3 regions of the Mesorhizobium sp. J428 genome follow, and region 2 is predicted to be linked to each of the others. Evidence: predicted binding sites of a transcription regulator. Region 2 holds the regulator's gene; each other region holds the start of a gene.

Region 1 (4,148 bases), on a different contig from region 2:
GGTTTTCGATAACCTGATCGTAGTCGTCGTGCTGCTGATCGACGAAAGCGGGGATTTCCTCGCGGCCAGCGTCTATCGAAGCACGATAGCGACGCTCGCCGTAGTTCAAGATCCATTTGCCGGGCTTGTCCGGGTGAGGGCGCACCGAAACCGGCGACTTAACGCCGCGCGCCTTCACGGAAGCGACCATTTCGGCCATCTTGACCGGATCGAACGACTTTCGCGGCTGGTTTGGATCGACTTCGATGTCGGCGAGACGGATCATCAAAGGCTCGCCGGCGGCGGTGGCCGGGGTAGGGGGCGCTTCATCGAGCGCAGAAAGGTCGAGCGCCATTATGCAACCTCCATCAGTTGTGCGATTTTGTCGAAGACGGGGCGCATTTCGCGCCAAGCGTCGCGGCCGGACGTTTTGCCGAGCCGCCACACCGGCACGCCGGCCGCTTGCGCCTCGGCGATCGCTGTCGATTTCTTGATTGCAGCGAAGCCGGGCGACATTGCGATGAGGTATTTCGGGTACGCCGTGGAAAGGGCGCGGAAGTTGTCGCGCTGGAACGGCGTCGGCTCCACTTTGTTTGGCAAGATGCCGAGGAATTTCAGCTTCTTGTTGAGCGTTGCCTGAATTCGCCGGATGCCGATATTTTCGTGGTTCAACAGGTCGCCGATCCCATCGATGGCCTCCTGGTTGAGTTCGATCGGCGCGAGCACGTAATCGGCGACGACGAGCGGAGACAGTTGGCGGATGTCCGGATTCGGGTTCGTGTCGATGATGCAGACATCGAAACTGTCTGCAACGCGAGCCAGGAACGCCAGAAGATTCGAGGCGTAGGCGTTGTGTTCCGCCGCCTTCTTTTCCATCTTGAGCAAGTCGCCATCGCCCGGGACCAAGACAAATTCAGCGTGCTCGATGTCGGCTTTCGGGTCGGTCAGGAGCTTGCTGCTGGTCGTAGCGGACACGACGCAAAAACCGCCGGTTCTCAACGCTTTGGTGGTGTTGCGCTGGTGGTCGAGGTCGATCACCAGGACGCGCTTGTTCATGGGTTGGTTGATCGGCTGGCTAAAAAAATAAGCCAGTTGACAGGCGACGGCGCTTTTGCCGACGCCGCCCTTCTGATTGGCCAGGACAATCGTTTTCATCCGTTGCTCCGTAGGAAATTGCGAACTGTCGTCTCCGAAGTCGTCACGCCGTTGGTTTTGAGGTAGGCGACGACTTGTGCGAAGGTGTAACCCTTCTCGCGAAGGGTCTGCATGTCGTTGAGAAAAGAGGTGAGGGGGTGCACCGCCAGCTTGGGCTGCTCTTTTTGCATGAATGCTTCGAGCCGCTTCCGCTCGGTCATTCGTTCGGCCATTCGCTCGGCCTTCTCCTTAAACCGCGCCAGAAGCACGCGAGCGTGCTTCGGCGTAACGGCGTGTTTCGCCGCCGTTTCCGGCAGCGAAACACCATCCACGAGAATGTGGCGCGCGATGGCCAGCGATTTTTTGGACCATCGACACGACGCCGCTACAGCTGCGAACTGCACGGCGTCCATCTGTGGCACTGTCCCTTGCGTCATGGTTCAGTTTGCGCCCTGGCGCTCTTGCAGCTCGGCTCGCTTGATCGAACCCGGCGCACCGAATTCGAAATCTTCGACCCGGAAATCGAAGCCATAGACGGTCTCGCCAGTCTTGCTGTCCTGGTAGTCGTTGTTGCGCAACGACCACTGGACGATCAGCTGATCGCCCCTGCGACAGTTTTCGGCGATGGCTTCGCCCTTCTTGTTGAAGGCCACGAACTGGACCCTCACCGCGCGTTCGAGGCTGTTGTTGTTGTCGTCCTTGCCCGCGTACTCGTTGGAAATCAGCGTGAACCTGCAGACGGCGCCAGATGCCGTTCTGCGCAGAGCCGGCGCGTCTGCGAGGCGGCCGGCAAAGGTATTGCTTTGCATGGATTTCTCCGATGGAGCGACGGAATTCGCCGCGAATCAAGTATAACAGAAGGGAAAACAAACAGACAACAACTAGACAACAATCCGGAAAACAGTTTCCGTGGGCTGAGCATCCAAAATCGAGGGGATTTTTCCATCTTCTTCGCCAGTTCACCGCCAATTCGCGCGGGCTGAAAAGCGAGCTGCAAAACCGCAGCGCCGCCCCGAAAAGACAAATCGCACCAAAAGCGCCTGGGAGGCCCTAGGAGCGTGACCGCGCCGGCGGCCGCTTCGCTCCACCTGATGCGCTAGAGCGCCTTCCACGGTCGAATGCGAGCCGATTTGAGCCACTTAAAACTCAACGGTCGCCCCCATTTTTTTCAAAAGCCATTGCGGCGGTTCTGCCGGGCTCGACGTTGGAAGTGTGAGTTCTGGTGGTTGATGGAAGATCAAGTAGTAGACCAGTGCCCGTAGGGCACGCTATTGGAGGCGGCTTGCCGCCGACAGGCCGTCGCCAATGGCGACGGGGCGGAGCGCCGAAGGCGCGGAGGGTAGGTGTTGTTGTGAGCTTCTAGCTGGGGGAGTGGTTGATTGAAGTGCTCTAGCTACAGGTATAGATATAGGTAAATCTGAATCAATATAGGGAGAGTTCACCGCCTGCGCGAAATCCGTTTTTTTTTCAATGCTTTAACGCTCATTTTCGATTCCGGACGCAAGACTGTTTCAGCGTCTGGGCATAAGAGTGTTTCAGCGTCAGTTTCTGTGGACAAGCGTGTTTTCCGCAATGAATCCAAGAGATTGCACACAAGACAATTTCAGCGTGGATAACGTCTTTGATCCACAGGGTTATGCACAGACTTACCCACCGCTTATCGCCATGATTGCGATATGGCAGTGGCTGCCGAGGGACCATGTGAAAGGCCCGGCGGTAGCCGGGCCTGCGGAGGGCAGCGCTTAACAGTATTGACTACGGCCGTCGGCGTAGCATGAAGCGCGGTTTGCCCTTGAGGACGGCGCAGCCTTGATCGAGGAATTCGGCTGCGTTCTCAATCTTCTCTCGTATCTGCTGCGCCTCCGCAGTCAGCGTGTCGAATTGCTTGGCCCTGGCGATGCTCTCCCGCGCTTCCTGGATCTTGTCGTCGTCCGCACCAACGTAGTCGCGGCGTCGCGGTTGGCCGGGCTGCTGTGGGTAGAGCAGATAGAGGTAGCGGGGGGCGCCATTGCCGTCCGGCCGCCACCACTCCGTTGCGTAGATCAGTCCGGCAGCTTTGAGTTTCGCAGTCTGACCTACGAGGTCGACGTTGGCCTCAAGCTCTTCGAGCGTTGGCAGCAGGTCATAGATCAGGTTTTGCAGCTCGCCGGTAAGCGAGCCCTGTACCCCTCATCTCCTGGGCGAGAGGTCGGGCCATGGCGATTACCGCTCCCGATCCACGACAGCGGCCCTTTCGGTAGGCGAGGGGATCTCCGCGCCGAACGCCACGACCTGAAGCGCAACCTTGTCTTCGATGCTCATCGCGTCGAACTCTTCGGCGGTCATTGTGGCGTCGGTGTCGACGTACTCGATCCAAATATCCCAGCTGGCGGCGATTTCAGCGTAGGTCGGGGTGCTCATGGCTTAGATTCCCAGGGCGAGGCGGCCGGCGTAGTAGACGGCCAGCACCACCGCGCCAGCCAGCAGCAGAAATAGGCCCGCCGCCTGGACATAGACGAACACAGTTCCGACCGCCAACGCGCCACGGATCACACGCGTCGCGAAACCCACCACCAGATCATCGAAGAACTTCATACCTCCTCCTTTGCCGTCGTTTCGGAATGGTGACGACACAACGCCACAATAGCATATTTTGGCGATGTTGTGTCACCACTTATCGGAATGTCAACCCCTCGTTTTTGCGAGGGATTCGAGACCGACCAGCTTCTCACTGCAGACCGCTTTTGCTCCGCTGCTTTGCGAGTTGCCTTAGCCGGAACAGTGGCTCTCTGCCGTCATAGGTCGCGGCTGCAGGCGACCAGGACGGAACCGTCCATCGATTTCCGCTGCTTCGCCGAGAGCCCTGAGCCGTTGCCCGGGGATCAGCCGCGGATCGAGCTGCAGAGCGCAAAGGCGACGCCAGAAGCGCAGCGTAGGCGTTGGCGAAGCTACCTTTGTGCCGGCAGCGACGCGGCTACGATCAGGGCACGCGCCTCGGGACACGGGGATAGAGCGGTGAACGACGAAACCGCATGGGAAATTGCGCCAATAAGGGG
Region 2 (4,148 bases):
GCTGGTCTCTTCGGAGCCGTTGCCTGGCTGGCCCGTAATGTCGCGGTGGCGAGATATCTCGCGCTGGCACTTCTGCTCCTCGTTGGTGGTGCCTTCTTCGGCAAGGTGGAAACCTGGCGCTCCAGCACGAAGGTGATCGGCGGCGAAATCACCACACGGCTGACGGGGCGTGTCGAGACGATCGAAACCCGCGAGAAGGGGCGCATAAGGTTGACGCTCGCGGTGATGGCGACAGAGCGGCCGAAGTTGCGCTATCAGCCCGACCGCGTGCGCCTGACGGCCCGATCCGCGCCGCCGGGCCTTGAGCCGGGTGCTGCGGTGACGGGATTGGCGCGGCTCGCGCCGCCGCTCGGGCCGTTGCGTCCCGGCTCCTACGATTTCGCTTTCGAAAGCTATTTCGACCGGATTGGCGCGAGCGGCTTCTTTCTCAAGCGGCCTGAGGTTTTGCCGGCGGCGGACGAGAGTTCGTTGCGCGCGCGCGTGGAAGCCTGGATCGAAGCGCGGCGCCTCGCGCTTGCCGGGCGCATCCGCGGCCATATCGGTGGGCCCGAGGGCGAGATCGCGGCCGCGCTCGTCGCCGGCGTGCGTGCGGGAATCCCGGAGGATGTCAACGAGACGCTGCGCATCACCGGGCTCGCGCATGTGCTGTCGATCTCCGGCCTGCACATGGCGCTGGTGGCGGGCGTGGTGATCGGGTCGCTGCGGCTCGGCTTTGCCGCCTTTCCCGGATTTGCCTCGCGCCATCCGGTGCGGAAATACGCGGCTGTCGGCGCGCTGGCAGCACTTGCCGCCTATCTTCTTATCTCAGGTTCGCAGGTCGCCGCCGAGCGCAGCTTCCTAATGATCGCGGTGATGCTGGTCGCGCTGCTTTTCGATCGCGCGGCGCTGACGATGCGCAACCTGGCGATCGCCGCCCTGATCATCATCGTGCTCTCGCCGCACGAGGTCGTCGGGCCAAGCTTCCAGATGTCGTTCGCGGCAACGGCCGCGCTCGTTTCCGCCTATGGCTGGTGGGCGGAACGCAGAGCGCGCCGAGCACAACCGAATCCTGCACAGCGTGGCGCGCTCCTGCGGATTGCGCGAACGGTCGTCTTCTACGCCGCGGGGTTGGCGGCCACGTCGCTGATCGCCGGCGTCGCGACCGGCATCTTCGGCGCCTGGCATTTCCAGCGTGTCTCGCCGCTCGGCCTTGTCGCAAACCTCGCGGCCATGCCCGTGTTTTCGGTCGTCGTGATGCCGGCGGCGGTGGCCGGAATGGTGCTGATGCCTTTCGGCCTCGATGGGCCAGTCTTCATAATCATGGGGCAGGGGCTGTCGCTGGCACTTGCCATCGTCCGCTGGCTCGCCGAGCGCACGCCGGTCGATGCGATCGGCGCGGTTCCCTCCGCTTCCGTTGTCCTGCTCGCGCTTGCGCTGGTGCCGCTCACGCTTGCCACGACGACCGCGGTGAGACTGCTCGCGGTCCCGCTCGCCGTCGTGGGCTTTGCAAGCCTGACGCTTCGCGAATTGCCGCAGGCCTACGTCTCCGAGGATGCGCGACTGGTCGGGATCAGGACGCGGGACGGCATGCTGGCAGTCAACCGCGACCGTCCGAATGCGTTTACGGTCGAAGACTGGTCGCGGGCGACGATGGCAACCGGTATCATGAAGCCGGCAAAGGAGACGGAAGCCGGAACCACTGGCACCGTCATGGATATTTCTCCGGCGCGATTCTTCTGCGCGGGCGACCTGTGCCGGGTCGAACATGAGTCGGGAGCCGTGGTCGCTCATGCGTTGACGATGCCCGACGCCGAGCAGGCCTGCGACACGGCGAGCGTAATCGTCATCGCCGATCCGACGGCTGCCAATCCCTGCCCGCACAGCAAAGTGCAAATCATCACCGCGCGACGGCTTGCGCTGGACGGCAGCGCAGAGATCCGCTTCGACGGTGTGGGAAACGCTTCCGTCACCTACGCCCTGTCCGGCACGCGTCCCTGGCACGACCACCGCCGCTTCTCGCGCGCCGCCAGAGGCATGGCTCCTTACGAGCCCGCAAACAAAAAAGCCGGCACGAAGCCGGCTTCCTGAACCACTCGTCGGCTCTTCGCGACGCTCAGTATTTCCGGATGAGGCCGACGAGACGACCCTGCACCTTGATCCGGTCCGGGCCGAAGATCCGCGTCTCGTAGGCCGGGTTGGCGGCTTCGAGAGCGATCGAGGCGCCCTTGCGGCGGAAGCGCTTGAGTGTGGCTTCTTCCTCGTCGACCAGGGCCACGACGATGTCGCCGGGGGTGGCCGCGTTCGTGTTGCGGATGATGACCGTATCGCCGTCGAAGATGCCGGCCTCGATCATCGAATCTCCTTTCACTTCAAGGGCATAGTGCTCGCCGCCCGACAGCATTTCCGGCGGCACCATGATCGCGTGGGTCTGGTGCTGGATGGCGTCGATCGGCACGCCGGCCGCGATGCGGCCCATGACGGGGATCGAGATCGCGCTGCCCGCATCGTTGCTGGCAACGGGCGCGCGCGGCGGCTCGGCCGGCTTCTGGCCGAGGCTGCCCTGGATGACGCTCGGGGAGAATTTGCGCGGGCCGGCGAGGGCGGGAGACATCGATTCCGGTAGGCGGACGACTTCCAGCGCGCGCGCCCGGTTGGGCAGGCGGCGGATGAAGCCGCGCTCCTCCAGCGCCGTGATCAGGCGGTGGATGCCGGACTTCGAGGCAAGGTCCAGCGCCTCCTTCATCTCGTCGAAGGAAGGGGGAATGCCGGACTCCTTCATCCGCTCGTGGATGAACATCAGCAACTCGTGTTGCTTGCGCGTCAGCATTTCGCCCTCCAAGAATCGCCAGACAAACAAAACCAGAACAAACACTATCTGTTCGATATGTGTTCTGCAACCGCTTAAATTTTAGTGAATTTGTTTACCGTTCGTTCAGGCTATTTGCCGAGCCGGCTTCTCATCGCAGCAGAACCACGCGGCAGGGAGAGCCCGCAGGGGCTGCGGGAGCGAAGGGCGGACGGACGATGAGGGCGTTGGCGTCGGCCAGAATCCGCAGCATCGAAGAATCCTGCACAGGGAAGGGCGCTGCAACGAGTTGGCCGTCGCGACTCTCGACACGGGCGCGGACATAGTCCTCACGCTGGTCGTTTTCGGTCATGTCGACACCCAGAACCGCGTCCCGAATGTCCAACATATGGGGCCGTCCTCCCAGTTGCGCGACGAGCGGCGCGACGAAAAGGTGCGAGCAGACGAGAGAGGCCACCGGATTGCCGGGGAGCCCGAGCACCCGCACGTCGCCCAATCGGCCGAACATCAGCGGCTTGCCGGGCCGCATCGCGATCTTCCAGAAGTCGAGCGTCATACCGGCAGAACTCAGCACCTCGCGCACCAGGTCGTGGTCGCCGACCGAGGCGCCGCCGAGCGTGACGATGATGTCCGCGCCCGCTGCGCGTGCGCCATCTATCGCCGCGGCGATCCCAGAGCGGTCGTCACGTACGATGCCGAGATCGAGGGGGACGGCACCCATCTTTTCGACCACGGCAGCCACGCCATAGGCATTCGAGGAGATGATCTGGTCCGGCCCGGTCTCGCTGCCCGGCGGCAGCAGTTCGTCGCCCGTGGCGAGGATAGCGACCAGCGGCTTGCGGATGACCGGCAGCGCCGCGTGGTTGGCGGCAGCCGCCAGCGAGACGGCGGCGGGATCGAGGAGCCGGCCCGCCTCGAGCAGAGGCTCACCTTCGCGGAAGTCGAGAGCTTGCCGGCGGATGTTGCGGAAGGCCGCGACGGGCTCCAATGCTTCCACACCATTGGGCGAGAGGCGCGTGTTCTCCTGGATCAGCACGGCGTCGGCCCCGGCAGGAACCGGTGCGCCGGTAAAAATGCGGACCGCTTCGCCGGGGCCAACCGTGCCCGTGAACCCCTTGCCGGCCGGCGCCTCGCCGATGACACGCAGCGTCGCGGGCACCGATGCGACGTCGGCGGCGCGGACCGCATAGCCGTCCATCGCGGAGGCGTCGAAGGGCGGCTGGGTGCGCAGCGCCGCGATGTCTGTGGCGAGCACGCGCCACGCGGCCTGGCCGATCGCGACGGTTTCGGATGCGAGCGGGGCAGCCCCGTCGAGGAGGCGGGCCAGGGCGTCCTTCACCGGCATCAGCGCCATTGGATCAGC
Region 3 (4,148 bases), 3.0 Mb from region 2:
CTCTGCCCTCAGTCGGGCGGCTTCCGCCGCATCGGCATCGAACTTTGCGAGGCGCTCGGCGACTTCGGCCTGAGGCTTAGGCTCGGCGCGATAGCCGAGCGCCTTGAGAATCTCCTCCATGTCGGTCGCGGTGGCACCGAGTATCGACATCATCGGCGGCGTGACGAGGAAGGCGTTGCCGTCGTAGGCACCGTCCGGGCGCGATGCCGAGCCGGGCTTCCAGGCAAGTGCGGGACGGATCAGGTCGGCGACGCGTTCCAAAATGTCGACGCGGACCGCGCGGCGGCCAAGGATACGGAAGCCGGCGAGCTTGTAGAACTCTCGGTCGAACTGCTGGTCCACCACAACGGAGGTTCGGCCGGTTGCGAGCGCGTTGACCGGGTCGCCGAAACCGGGCTTGTCCTTGCCGTCGTTCTTGAGCGCCCACAGCAAGGTCAGGAGACCGGCAGGGGCGGGCTTGAGCAGTGCGGGCAGGAAGATGTGATAGGCGCCGAAGCGCACACCGAGGCGGCGCAGCGCCGCGCGCGAGTCCTGCTCGAGCGACTTCATCTCGTCGGCGACGTCGCGGCGGTTGAGCAGGCCGAAGCTTTCGACCAGGCGATAGGCGAGGCCGCGCGCGATGCCGGCGAGCTGGTCGGCGGCCTTGAGGTCGACGAGCGGCTTGAGCAGCGACTCGATCTGCCAGGCGACGAAGCGCTCGGCGCGCGCGGCGACCTTGTCGCGGGCAGGCCCGGTGAGCTGCTCGTCCGCCAGCAGGATGACGCGCGGCCTCAGTGCGTCCTCGCCCTCGGCCAGCGTGCCGATAGGCTGGCCGAGCCAGCGCAGCGTGCCGTCGTTGCCGAGCGCAAGGTCGCCGTTGGCGCAGGCCGAGAAGCGCTCGGCGCGCGTCTCGAACTCGGTCGCCAGCGCCTTCTGCGCGGCGGCCCGCACGGCCTTCGCGTCCTCGCCGCCGGCGGAACTGTCGGCGGTGAAGCGGAACCCCTGCAGTTCCCCGACATGGTGCCCTTCGACGGAGACCTCTCCGGTTGGGCTGATTTCGGCTTCGAGCATCGTATTTTCTCTAAGGCGCCTCATGAGCACGGATGTCCTGCGGTCTACGAAGCGTTTCGTCAACCGGTCATGAAGCGCGTCCGACAGTCTGTCTTCGATCTCGCGCGTTTTTTCCTGCCAGTGTGCCGGATCGGCAAGCCAGCCGGGCCGGTGCGACACGAAGGTCCAGGTGCGAATCTGGGCGATGCGGTGGGACAGCGTGTCGATGTCGCCCTCGACGGAATCGGCACGCCGCACCTGCTCGGCCATGTAGGCCTCGTCGACATGGCCGCGCTCGGCGAGGTCAACATAGATCGAGCCGATCAGGTCGGCGTGCTGGGCGGGCGCGATGCGGCGGTAATCCGGCAGGGCGCAGGCGTCCCACAGCAGTGCTACCCGCTCAGGGTTGGTCGCCAGATCGCGGATCATTGGATCGCGGGCGAGATATTCGAGCGCCTTCTGGTCGACGGCCGGCAGGGCCTTGGTCAGGCCGTCCACCATCGGCGGCGTCTCGATCGAGCGGCGCAGGGCTTCGAGGCTCGCGAAGTCGAAATCGGGCGTGCGCCACTGCATCACCCGGACGGGATCGAACTCGTGGCCTTCGATCTTCTCCAGCAGCTCCTCGTCGAACGGGATCACCTGGCCGGTGACGCCGAAGGTGCCGTCACGGACGTGGCGGCCGGCGCGGCCGGCGATCTGGCCGATCTCGGCGGCGGTGAGCTCACGGTACTGGTAGCCGTCGAACTTGCGATTCTGGGCGAAGGCGACGTGGTCGACGTCGAGGTTGAGGCCCATCCCGATGGCGTCGGTGGCGACGAGGAAGTCGACGTCGCCGGACTGGTAGATTTCGACCTGCTTGTTGCGGGTGCGCGGCGACAGCGCGCCGAGCACCACCGCCACCCCGCCGCGCTGGCGACGGATCAGCTCGCCGATGGCGTAGACCTCCTCCGAGGAGAAGGCGACGATGGCCGAGCGGCGCGGCAGGCGGGTGATTTTCTTCTGGCCGGCATATTCGAGCCGCGACATGCGCGGCCGCGTCACCACCGACAGGCCTCGCAGCGTGTGCTCCAGGATGCCGCGCATCGTGCCGGCGCCGAGAAGCAGCGTCTCGTCGCGGCCGCGCAGGTGGAGGATGCGGTCGGTGAAGATGTGGCCGCGCTCCAGGTCGCCGGCCAGTTGAACCTCGTCGATCGCGACGAACGCGGCGTTGGTCTGGCGCGGCAAGGCCTCGACGGTACAGACCGAATAACGCGCGCCGGGCGGCAAGATTTTCTCCTCGCCGGTGACGAGGGAGACGTTGGCGATGCCGACCTTGTCGGCGACGCGCTGGTAAACCTCGCGCGCGAGCAGACGCAGCGGCAGGCCGATGATGCCGGAGGGATGCGCCACCATGCGCTCGATGGCGAGATGCGTCTTGCCCGTGTTGGTCGGGCCGAGCACGGCGGTCACGCCGCGTCCGGACAGGATCATCGCATCTTTCGGTCGGGGCTGGACATTCATCAGTCGGAAGGCCTTTGGCGCACCGTGGAAAGCCTGTGCGGTACAGCCGGCGGGGGACCGACTGCCATCAATATAGGGCAGCAAGGGCATTGCACAACGGCACGGTCGCCGGCGGCCTATTCCGCTCCCACGCTGCGACATTAACAACCGGAACGAGTCTGGAACGAATCAGCGACGAATCACTGACTCGCCCAGATTCATGTTCTGTTCACCGCAAGATGTTGATTTGAATCGCGATTCTCCACCACATGCTGAATCGCTTCGACTGTTCGTCAGGCGGTGAGACAGGCAGGCGTTAACCTTTCGCGCAGCAGGTGGCCGCCGCACCTTCCGAAGACGCTCAGCTCGCGGCCAAGCTTATGGAATTGTTAGGCAATCTTAACCGGACATGACGCCGCGGTCGGTCACCGAGGCGATCCGCGTTAACGAACCGCTCAAAGCCGGAACGAATCGGCGACGAATCAGCTTTCGTGCGGGGTTTCCGATCCGTTCACCGCAACATCTGGTGGCTTGCGGTGGGGAGCGTCACAAACGGGGTCATTCTCGACCGGACGCAACCTATCCGATTCCGATGCCACGTTAACCATGCTGCGCCGAAACGGGACATCGAAGGGCATCTGCAGCGCCTTCCATAAGCTTGTTGGGGATTGCACACCAAGGTGGACGATCCGGCTTGCCGTTGGGTCAAAACCGTGACTCTTTTTGAAGCAGCCGCTCGGCCCTCGCGCGGCCGGCCGGCGCACGCCGGTCCATGATCGCGATTTGCTCCGATGGAGGGGTCCATGCAAAAGCGTCTCTTCGCCGAATTCCTCGGCACGTTCTGGCTTGTGTTCGGCGGCTGCGGCAGCGCCGTTCTCGCCGCCGCGTTTCCGGATGTTGGTATCGGTTTGCTTGGCGTGTCGCTCGCCTTCGGCCTCACCGTGCTGACGATGGCCTATGCCGTCGGCGGCATCTCGGGCGGTCACTTCAACCCGGCGGTCTCCGTCGGCCTCCTGGTCGCCGGCCGCTTCCCGGCGAAGGACCTGATCCCCTACGTGATCGCACAGCTCGTCGGCGCGGTGGTCGCGGCGGCGGTGCTCTACTTCATCGTCAGCGGTAAGGCGGACTTTGCCGGCGTCGGCGGCTTTGCGTCCAATGGCTACGGCGAATTCTCGCCCGGCAAGTTCTCGCTGGGTGCCGCGCTGGTCATGGAAGTCGTGATGACCTTCGTCTTCCTGATGATCATCCTCGGCGCCACCACCGGCCGGGTTCCGGCGGGCTTCGCCCCGATCGCGATCGGCCTCGGACTGACGCTGATCCACCTCGTGTCGATCCCCGTGACCAATACCTCGGTCAACCCTGCCCGCTCCACCGGCGTGGCGCTGTTTGCCGAAACGCCTGCGCTGGCGCAGCTGTGGCTGTTCTGGGTCGCCCCCATCGTCGGCGCAGCCATCGCCGGCGTCGTGCACAAGGCCGTCTTCGGCGACGACTGACAAAAACGCCGGCGCGCCACCTGAAGCGGGTGGCGCGCCGCTGCGCGATTTGGCACATTCCGCTCCGCAGACAGGAGCCGGCCATGCAGTTCATCACCTCCCGCGAAGAGCTTCGCAGCGTCTACAAACCCGCAAGCGAAGGATCGC

What was found. Region 2 encodes LexA, which represses DNA repair genes until DNA is damaged. Its sites were predicted from a motif close to TGTTCNNNNTGTGTTCNG; they were not measured.
Region 1: a site for LexA is predicted at 1,976-1,993, ahead of LRS09_RS27375 (single-stranded DNA-binding protein). Genes of this name have one in related genera too.
Region 3: a site for LexA is predicted at 2,678-2,695, ahead of LRS09_RS10090 (helicase-related protein). Genes of this name have one in related genera too.

Annotation. Positions count from the first base shown of each region.
Region 1 covers NZ_JAJOMX010000003.1:39,886-44,033, reverse strand. The annotation lists gene LRS09_RS27390 (ParB/RepB/Spo0J family partition protein) at 1-334, opposite strand, end outside; gene LRS09_RS27385 (ParA family protein) at 334-1,134, opposite strand; gene LRS09_RS27380 (hypothetical protein) at 1,131-1,526, opposite strand; gene LRS09_RS27375 (single-stranded DNA-binding protein) at 1,554-1,922, opposite strand; gene LRS09_RS27370 (hypothetical protein) at 3,316-3,513, opposite strand; gene LRS09_RS27365 (hypothetical protein) at 3,517-3,687, opposite strand.
Region 2 covers NZ_JAJOMX010000001.1:5,004,058-5,008,205, reverse strand. The annotation lists gene LRS09_RS25220 (ComEC/Rec2 family competence protein) at 1-2,067, shown strand, start outside; gene lexA (transcriptional repressor LexA) at 2,093-2,806, opposite strand; gene glp (gephyrin-like molybdotransferase Glp) at 2,937-4,139, opposite strand; gene moaC (cyclic pyranopterin monophosphate synthase MoaC) at 4,144-4,148, opposite strand, start outside.
Region 3 covers NZ_JAJOMX010000001.1:2,009,424-2,013,571, reverse strand. The annotation lists gene LRS09_RS10090 (helicase-related protein) at 1-2,529, opposite strand, end outside; gene aqpZ (aquaporin Z) at 3,312-4,001, shown strand; gene LRS09_RS10080 (pyridoxamine 5'-phosphate oxidase family protein) at 4,085-4,148, shown strand, end outside.